DNA from 2 places in the Agathobaculum sp. NTUH-O15-33 genome. Region 2 is predicted to be linked to the other one. Evidence: riboswitches for the same ligand, from Rfam matches in the RefSeq annotation. Region 2 holds a riboswitch; the other holds the start of a gene.
What was found. A riboswitch is a leader RNA that binds a small molecule or an ion and turns the genes downstream of it on or off. The one in region 2 is predicted to bind FMN.
Positions count from the first base shown of each region.

Region 1: it holds a riboswitch for FMN, as region 2 does, so the genes downstream of both, RWV98_RS10090 (ECF transporter S component) here and ribD (bifunctional diaminohydroxyphosphoribosylaminopyrimidine deaminase/5-amino-6-(5-phosphoribosylamino)uracil reductase RibD) in region 2, are expected to answer to the same signal.

Region 1 is NZ_CP136187.1:1,998,831-2,003,584, forward strand. Features, by position in the region: gene RWV98_RS10075 (RluA family pseudouridine synthase) at 1-682, shown strand, start outside; gene RWV98_RS10080 (Cof-type HAD-IIB family hydrolase) at 679-1,488, shown strand; gene RWV98_RS10085 (toprim domain-containing protein) at 1,628-2,236, shown strand; FMN riboswitch at 2,281-2,410, shown strand; gene RWV98_RS10090 (ECF transporter S component) at 2,507-3,121, shown strand; gene holA (DNA polymerase III subunit delta) at 3,173-4,105, opposite strand; gene RWV98_RS10100 (hypothetical protein) at 4,080-4,226, opposite strand; gene RWV98_RS10105 (ComEC/Rec2 family competence protein) at 4,230-4,754, opposite strand, start outside.
Region 2 is NZ_CP136187.1:1,769,536-1,774,289, reverse strand. Features, by position in the region: gene lepA (translation elongation factor 4) at 1-1,768, opposite strand, end outside; FMN riboswitch at 1,978-2,102, shown strand; gene ribD (bifunctional diaminohydroxyphosphoribosylaminopyrimidine deaminase/5-amino-6-(5-phosphoribosylamino)uracil reductase RibD) at 2,249-3,346, shown strand; partial or broken gene RWV98_RS08975 (riboflavin synthase) at 3,328-3,967, shown strand; gene RWV98_RS08970 (bifunctional 3,4-dihydroxy-2-butanone-4-phosphate synthase/GTP cyclohydrolase II) at 3,983-4,754, shown strand, end outside.

The sequences.
Region 1 (4,754 bases), 230 kb from region 2:
TGATATAGTCTATGAAGATGCGGATATCATCGTGGTCAATAAGCCGCGCGGCATGGTCGTTCATCCGGCTGCTGGAAACTGGTCGGGCACGTTGGTCAATGCGCTGATGTATCACTGCGGCGACAGCTTATCCGGCATTAACGGCGAGCACCGGCCCGGTATCGTGCACCGGATTGATAAAGATACGAGCGGTCTGCTCGTGGTCGCTAAAAACGATGCGGCTCACCAAGGCCTAGCCGCCCAAATCGCGTCACATAGCGCGTTTCGCGGCTATGAAGCAATCGTTGTGGGATCGCCGCGACTCGATGAAGGCGTGGTGGATAAGCCGATCGCCCGCCATAAGACCGATCGCAAGAAAATGGCGATCATCGAAGGCGGCCGCGAAGCGGTGACGCATTATCAGGTCATCAAACGGTATCACGGCTATACGCACCTGTCGTTCCAACTGGAAACCGGCCGCACGCATCAAATTCGCGTACACATGGCGTCGCTGGGACATCCGATTATCGGGGACCCGTTGTATGGCCTGAAAAAAGATCGTTTTTCGAGTATCGGGGGACAGTGTCTGCATGCCGCGCGTTTGACGCTGCGGCATCCCAAAACAGGGGAACTGATGGAATTTTGCGCCCCGCTGCCCCTATATTTTACAGAAATTCTTGCTAAACTGGAGCGTATGGAATGAAAAAGTTTGAAGGCGTCCTTTTGGCCTGCGACATGGACGGCACGCTGCTGGACAGCGACCGGCGCATTTCGCCCCGCAACGAGCAGGCACTCCGTCACTTTACCGAGGAGGGGGGACTGTTCTCTCTGGCGACCGGCCGCGCGCCTAAAGCGATTTTAGCCTATCTGCCGCAGCTGCCGTTTAATGCGCCGTATAGCCTGCTGAACGGCTCGCTGGTGATGGATGAACAGCATAATGTGCTGCGCTGCGCCGGCATGCCGGCGGACACGAAGGAACTGATCAGCGTAGCATTGTCAAATTTTTCACAAATTGGTTGTGAAATCTTTGTAGATGACCGGATCCTGATCCGGCAGATGGGTGAAGTCACGGCGGAACACCTACGGATCTTAAAGCTCGACTACGAATTGGTCGCACAGGATGAGCTTGGCGACACCGCCGACTGGTGTAAGATCAACTTAACCGGAGACCCGGCCGTGATGCGGCAGCTGAGAGAGCTGCTACAGCCTTACGCGGATCGGTTTTGTATCTCTTCCAGCATGCCGTCGTTCTGTGAGATCACAGCGCTGGGCGTACACAAGGGTACAGCCTTGCGATCGATCGCAGCGCGCTGTGGTGTGGCTGAACAAAACATCTATGCGGTCGGCGACAGCTATAACGATGAGATGATGCTGCGCACCGCGCATATCGGATTTGCACCTCAAAATGCCGAAGCAGATATCGTAAAGGTTGCGGACGTTGTCGTCTGCGATAACAATCGCGGCGCCGTGGCCGATGCTGTGGAATGGCTGGACAAACAATACACATAAAATAAAATTCAGAGGGCCGTCCTGATTTGGTTGGTAGACCCCTCCCCTCAATTATACAAAATCTTTATTTTGTATAATTGGATATATACTTTTTACCTGCCTTGAACGACTCCCTCCTTGTTTAGGAAGTTCTGTGTTTATGAAAACACGCATCAAAGAAGCAATATTGGTTGAAGGACGCTACGATATCAACACCGTTCGTCAAGTCGTTGATACCGTTGTGTTGGAAACCGGCGGTTTTCGTATCTTTAAGGATGACGAAAAGCTAAATCTTCTACGCCGGATCGCGGAAACGCGCGGGCTGATCATCCTGACGGATTCGGATGGCGCGGGCTTTGTCATTCGAGGTTATTTAAAGGGTGCACTCGCGGCTGGTACGATCAAGCAGGCCTATGTGCCGGATATCGCCGGTAAGGAACGCCGCAAGCGGCATGGTTCCAAGGAAGGAAAACTTGGTGTGGAAGGCATGCGTCCGGAAACGATCTTGGAAGCGCTGCATCGTGCCGGCGCTACCTTTTTAGACGGCGATGGATCGTATGCCGCCCAGCACCCGCCCCTCACCAAAGCCGATCTATATCAAATGGGCTTGACCGGGCGACCGGACAGCGCGATCCGCCGCCGCGCTCTGCTGCGCGCGCTGCGCCTGCCCGAGCATATGACCGCGGGCGCCCTACTGGATTTCGTCAACGCTGTGGGCACGCGCGAAGAAATTGATCGAATTTTAGCGGATTTTTCGGATAGTCATTGACAAATGTGAGCGACAGCGCTATACTGATACCGTAAACTAAATCAGTTCTGTTTCAGGGCGGAGTGAAATTCTCCACCGGCAGTGAACGGGGTTTTCCCCGATAGTCTGCGAGCCGCAAGGCATGATGGGTGTGAATCCCAACCGACGGTATAGTCCGGATGAAAGAAACAGGTGTATTTCGGTACGTCTGCACGCCCTTGGACTTTTATGTCCAAGGGTATTTTTGACCCCGTTGAAAGCAGAACTCCTATAAAAAGGAGATCGACGACTATGACAAAAGCAAGTAAGATCACGTACACCGCGGTATTTGCCGCCATCGCCACCATCCTGATGTTTTTTGAATTCCCGCTACCGCTCATGCCTCCGTTTCTGAAGGTCGACCTGTCCGGCGCTGTAGTGCTAATCGGCGCGTTTATCTTTGGCATCGGTCCGGCCATTACCATGATCGGTATTAAGGATCTGATCCATTTAACCATGTCGCAGACCGCCGGTTCCGGTGAGTTGGCAGATTTCCTCATGCTTTCCACGCTGGTTGTGGTTGCCGTACTGCTCTATCGTACGCATAAAAGCCGCAAGATGGCGGTGCTGGGCTGTGTGCTGGGCGGCGTCGCCATGTCGTTCGTCGGCATGCTGACCAATTACCTGCTGATTATCCCCTTCTATTCCACGATGATGCCTCTGGAAGCGATCTTTGGCATGTGTGCGCAGGTCAATCCCTCTATTACCGGTATGGCGGGTTATTTGCTGTTCGGTATTTTGCCGTTTAACCTGATTAAGGGCGCGATCCTGACTTTGATCACCATGCTGGTCTATAAAAAGCTTAGTGTTTTTATTAAATCCAAGCAGATCTCGTTCCACCATGCAGGCACCGAGGTCAACCGTTAATTTGATTTAAAGCGATAAAAAAAGCGTTCCGAAGCTTTTCGGAACGCTTTTTTATCGCTTTTTGTCGTTTTTAAAATTTGCTGCAAGCGTGAGTAACGTCAGTTCTATTTGCTTTTGACGGTCCACGGCGCTGCCCTTGAGCGCGGCGTCTGTCTCTGCACAGATGGCCGCGGCGCGGCGCAGCCAGCTCAGCGGCACTCGCCGCGCGGACGTTTGAATGCGGCGCGCATAGTAGGGGGATTTTGTGCCAAGAAGTTCAAGGAGCATCCGCTCCCCTCCCCTTGCCTCGTCGCAAAGCTTCGCCCCGTAAAGGCGCTGGATATGACGCAGAATGACCGTAAAGATCATGACCTCGTTATTTTTCTGCGCGATCAGATCGCCGGTAAGGGCAACGGCGCGGTCGAACCTTCCCTCGGTGATCGCGTCGGTCAGGTCAAATACGACAGCCTCAAGCACGCGGGAACAAACGGAATCGATGTTATATTTTAAAATCTCGCCGGTCGTGGCATGCGCTGCTGCTTTTTCGATTTCGCCGGAAAGATTGGTCATGGAATTGCCGCACAGGAAAATCATGTAGGAGCAATTTTCCGGCGAAATCGCCCGATCAAGCGCGCGGCACCGGCGCTCGATCCACGCGCAGAGCTCTCGTTCCTCCAAGTGGTCGAACTGAGCGAAGCAGGCCTTTTTTTCAAGCGCTTTATATAGCTTGGTGCGCTTATCCGGCTTGCCGTCCATGACATCGTAATAAAAGACAAGGCATAAATAGTCGGGCAGATCGGAAAGAAGACCGGGCAGCAGATCGGCAAAACCGCCGGGCGGCTTCCAAAGATCGAAATCGGTGACGACGACCAGCTTTTTTTCCGCCATGGCCGGGTAGCTGTCTATTGCTTCGGTCAGTAGCTCCGGCGTAAGGGATTTGCCTTCAAACTCTGTCAAATTGAACTCCGCAAAGGTCGGATCAACGACCACTCGCTTCCAGCTCACTTAGATAGTGTTCCTTCATATAGGTCTCTTCGCCGGAAATAAGGTAGAGCGAACCGACGCTCCCCTCCCGCAGGTCGCGGATCAGCTGCGCCTTCCCTTCGGACGCGTTTTTTGCCGCCAAGGATTATTCCTCCTTCCAAGGATAAACTTGTTCGATCTCTCCGACTTCATATGGCGTCACCACAGGAATCCCGTCAAACCGGCCTATCGCGGGCGCACCCGATGCCAGCAGGATACTTTCCGCGCCTGTTTTCGCAATTGTACGGCGCAATAAATCCGGGTCTTCGATATGGCTCTGCGAGAGCACAAGCGTTTGCCCGTGCACCTCGTTTTCTTGCAGAAATGCAGCAAGCTGTTTTTGTGTGGGACTGTGCAAAATCAGCGTATGTGTGCCGATCTGCACGCCAAGCTTTCCATCGGCGACTGAAAAAACAGTAAGCGGTAAGCGGCTCGAAACCTGCTCTTGCCCGCTCACCTGTGTCACCGGCACTTGAGTTGTATCCAGCAGTTTTATCAGTTCGGTATTGTGTTTGGTTTGTTTATAACCTGCGGGGATCACGATCATACCGACAGCCGTATCCTGCAACAGTTGCGGCAGGTCGCGCGCATGTCCTAGATCCACGGCGGTCAGGACCAGAGTATCGATCTG
Region 2 (4,754 bases):
TCGGCAACTGTACCGTGCCAAGCGTGCGCATCTTCTTTTTGCCTTCCTTTTGCTTTTCCAGCAGCTTTTTCTTTCGCGTGATATCGCCGCCGTAGCACTTAGCCAGCACGTCCTTGCGCATGGCCTTTACCGTTTCGCGCGCGATTACCTTGCCGCCGATCGCGGCTTGGATCGGTACCTCGAACAGTTGGCGCGGAATGTTATCCTTTAGCTTTTCGCAGATGCGGCGGGCGCGGCCGTAGGCCTTTTCCCGGTGCGCGATAAAGGACAGCGCGTCCACCTGATCGCCGTTCAGCAGCAAATCGACCTTGACCAGATCGCTTTTGCGGTAATCCAAAAACTCATAATCCAGCGAAGCGTAGCCCTTGGTGCGGGCCTTGAGCGCGTCGAAGAAATCATAAATGATCTCGCCGGTCGGCATTTCGTAGTGCAGCTCAACAAGGTTCGCGTCCAGATACTTCATATCCTTGAATACGCCGCGCCGGTCCTGACACATCGGCATGATGTTGCCGACATACTCCTGCGGGGTCATGATCGTGGCTTTGACAAACGGCTCGTGCGCCTCTTCGATAATCACGGGATCGGGGTAATCATGCGGGTTATCACACATGATGGACGTGCCGTCGGTCTTAACGACCTCGTAAATTACGCTGGGCAGCGTCGTGACCAGATCAAGATCGAACTCGCGTTCCAGACGCTCCTGAATGATCTCCATGTGCAGCATGCCGAGAAAGCCGCAGCGGAAGCCGAAGCCCAGCGCGACCGAGCTTTCCGGTTCAAACGAGAGCGCCGCGTCGTTCAGCTGCAGTTTTTCCAGCGCGTCGCGCAGGTCGGGGTATTTGGAGCCGTCCTCCGTATAAATGCCGCAAAAGACCATGGGGCGCGCCGGACGGTAGCCGGGCAGCGGTTCCGAAGCCGGGCGTTCGGCCTCGGTCACGGTATCGCCCACGCGGGTATCCGATACGGTTTTGATCGAAGCGGTAAAGTAACCTACCTCGCCCGCCGTCAGTTCCTGCTGCGCGGAAAGGCCGAGCGGCTGCATGTAGCCGCATTCCAGCACCTGAAACACCGCGCCCGTCGCCATCATGCGTACCTTCATGCCGGGCGTGAGCCGCCCATCCATCAGCCGCATGTAGACGATAACGCCCTTATAGGGATCGTACTGGCTATCAAAGATCAGCGCGCGCAAAGGCGCGTCCGCGTCCCCTTCGGGCGCGGGAATTTCGGTCACGATGCGTTCCAGCACCGAGCGGATGTTGATATCCATTTTAGCCGAAATTTCGGGCGCGTCCTCGGCGGGTATGCCGATGATGTCCTCGATCTCGGTCTTGACGCGCGCGGGGTCGGCCGCGGGCAGGTCGATCTTGTTGACAATGGGCACGACCTCCAAATTATGGTCGAGCGCAAGGTAGGTGTTGCCCAGCGTCTGCGCTTCGATGCCCTGCGCGGCGTCCACCACCAGAAGCGCGCCCTCGCACGCGGCGAGCGAGCGCGAGACCTCGTAGTTAAAGTCCACGTGGCCGGGCGTGTCGATCAGGTTCATCTCATAGGTTTCGCCGTTGTCCGCTTCATATTCCATGCGCACGGCGCGCGCTTTGATCGTAATGCCGCGCTCGCGCTCCAAATCCATATTATCGAGCAGCTGTTCCTCCATTTCGCGCTGCGAAACCGCCTTGCACTTTTCCAGCAGGCGGTCGGCCAGCGTTGATTTGCCGTGGTCGATATGGGCAATGATGGAGAAATTCCGTATCCGTTCGCGATTTTTCACACCGTATGGCTCCTTATCCGAAATCGAAAATTGCAATATGGAAATATTATAACACGTTTGCCCCTATCCCACAAGCGATTCTTTGACACGCCGGGCGATGAAAAAAGCACAAAAAAACCTTGCGAAAAACGCTTGCATTTTCACAGTGCGCGGTGTATACTTTACCCCAGTGAAACAAGAAAACTTATGGTTTCACAAGGTAACTGAATAATGTTCTTCAGGGCAGGGTGAAATTCCCTACCGGCGGTATAGCCCGCGAGCGGGTGCTTTGGCACCAAGCAGATTCGGTGAAACTCCGAGGCCGACAGTATAGTCTGGATGAAAGAAGAATGATGCGGATGGTGGTATCGTTGTACCCTTTTCCGTTTGTTTGCTGTTCTGGAATGTGGTTTTATCCGCATTTCAGTTTTTTTGTTTACGGCATTTTGCGCCCCGAAGGTATTTTTCGGGGCGCTTTTTATTTTTTAGGAGGGATGCATTTTGACCGATGAGGATTATATGCGCCGCGCGCTCATGCTGGCAAGGCGCGGCGAAGGCCGCGTCAGCCCAAACCCCATGGTTGGCTGCGTGATCGTGAAGGAAGGCCGCGTCATCGTCGAAGGCTGGCATGAAAAATGCGGCGGCCCGCACGCCGAGCGCGCCGCGCTGGCCGCCTGCGCGGAAAGCCCACAGGGCGGCACGCTCTACGTCACGTTGGAGCCTTGCTGCCACTGGGGCCGTACGCCGCCCTGCACGGACGCGATCATGGAAAACCGCCTTGCCCGCGTCGTCGTCGGCTGTCTGGACGCGAACCCGCTCGTCGCGGGAAACGGCGTGCAAACGCTTCGCACCGCCGGGGTCGCAGTAGCTACCGGCGTGCTGGAAGCCGACTGTAAAAAGCTTAACGAGGTGTTCTTTCACTTTATCCAAAACCAAACGCCCTTTGTGACCCTGAAATACGCCATGACGCTGGACGGCAAGCTTGCCGCCCACACGGGCGACAGCAAATGGGTGACCGGCGAAACGGCGCGGGCGCATGTGCACCGAACGCGAAACCGGCTTTCCGCTATCATGGTCGGCCTTGGCACGGTCTTGCAGGACGATCCCCTGCTCACCTGTCGGATGGAGGGCGGACGCGACCCGGTGCGCATCGTCTGCGACAGCCGCCTGCGCATCCCGCCAGACTGCCGGCTTGTGCGCTCGGCGCGCGTTTCGCCGCTGCTGATCGCGGCGGCCGAACGGAACGCGCGCGCGGAAGCGCTTGAGCGGGCGGGCGCGGAGATCCTTTTGTGCAACGCCGTGAACGGCCGCGTCGATCTGGCCGACTTGATGCGCCGTCTTGGCGCGCGCGGAATCGACAGCGTGCTGCTGGAGGGCGGCGCGGCCCTGCATTTTGCCGCGCTGGAAGCCGGTATTGTCCACAAGGTGCAGGCCTACATAGCGCCCAAGCTGATTGGCGGCGCGGGGGCTAAAAGCCCGGTCGGCGGTCAGGGCTTTGCCAAAATGGCGGACGCGCTGCCGCTGCGGCATATGACCGTCATCCCATTGGGCGAGGACTTTTTGCTGGAAGGAGAATTGGCATGTTCACCGGTATCGTAGAGGAAATGGGGCGCATTGCCCGGGTCGAGCACGGCGCGAAGGGCGCGCGTCTGTATGTTTCCGCGCGCACCGTGTTGGAAGGCACGAAACCCGGCGACAGCATTGCGGTAAACGGCGTGTGCCTGACCGCCACCGACCTAGCCGCAAACAGCTTTGCCGCCGATGTGATGGCGGAAACGCTGCGCCGGTCGAATCTCGGTGCGCTTTCGTCAGGCGCAAGCGTCAATTTAGAACGCGCGATGCCGGCGAACGGACGCTTCGGCGGGCACATCGTTTCCGGCCATATCGACGGCACGGGCGCCGTTATCGAGCTGCGTCGCGAGGACAACGCCGTATGGGTAAAGGTTCGCGCCGCCCCTTCCCTGACGCGCTATATGGTGGAAAAGGGATCGATCGCGATCGACGGCGTCAGCCTGACGATCGCCGCAGTATCCGAAAGCGATTTTTCAGTATCCGTCATTCCGCACACGGGCGCGGAAACCACGCTGCTCACCCGCCGTCCGGGCGACGCGGTCAATCTGGAATGCGACGTGATCGGTAAATATGTAGAAAAGCTGCTGGCTACGGAACAGCGGCAAGGGGATTACACCGGCCTTTCTGGCCCAAAACGGATTCTTTTAAAGGAGGAACCATCTGATGCAAAACACCATCGAACAAGCGCTCCAAGACCTTCGGGAGGGCAAGCTCATTCTTGTCATTGACGATCCGGAACGCGAAAACGAGGGCGACCTGATCTGCTCGGCGGATGCAGCGACGACGGAAAACGTCAATTTTATGGCGACCTTCGCCAAGGGCCTGATCTGTATGCCGATGTCCGGCGAGCTGGCCGACCGGCTCGGCCTGCCGCCCATGGTCGAGCAGAACACCGATAACCATGAGACCGCCTTCACCGTATCCATCGACTACCGCGAAACGACAACCGGCATTTCCGCCGAGGAACGCGGCCTGACCGCCCGCATGTGCGTCTCGCCGGACGTATCCCCCGCTGATTTTCGCCGCCCGGGCCACATGTTCCCGCTGCGCGCGGTAGAGGGCGGCGTGCTCAAGCGCGCCGGGCATACCGAGGCAACGACCGACCTATGCGCGCTGGCAGGGCTGCCCGCCTGCGGCCTTTGCTGCGAAATCATGCGGGACGACGGCACGATGATGCGCACGACCGAGCTGACCGCGTTTGCCAAAACGCACGGCCTGACCATGATCTCCCTTGCCGACCTAATCGCCTACCGCCGCCGCACGGAAACGCTGATCGAGCGGGTGGCGTGCGCGGATTTCCCCACGCGGTACGGTCATTTCCGTATTTACGGCTATGTCAATAAGCTGAACGGCGAGCACCACGTCGCCATGACCATGGGCGATGTAACGGATGGCGCGCCCGTTTTGGGCCGCGTGCACTCCGAATGCCTGACCG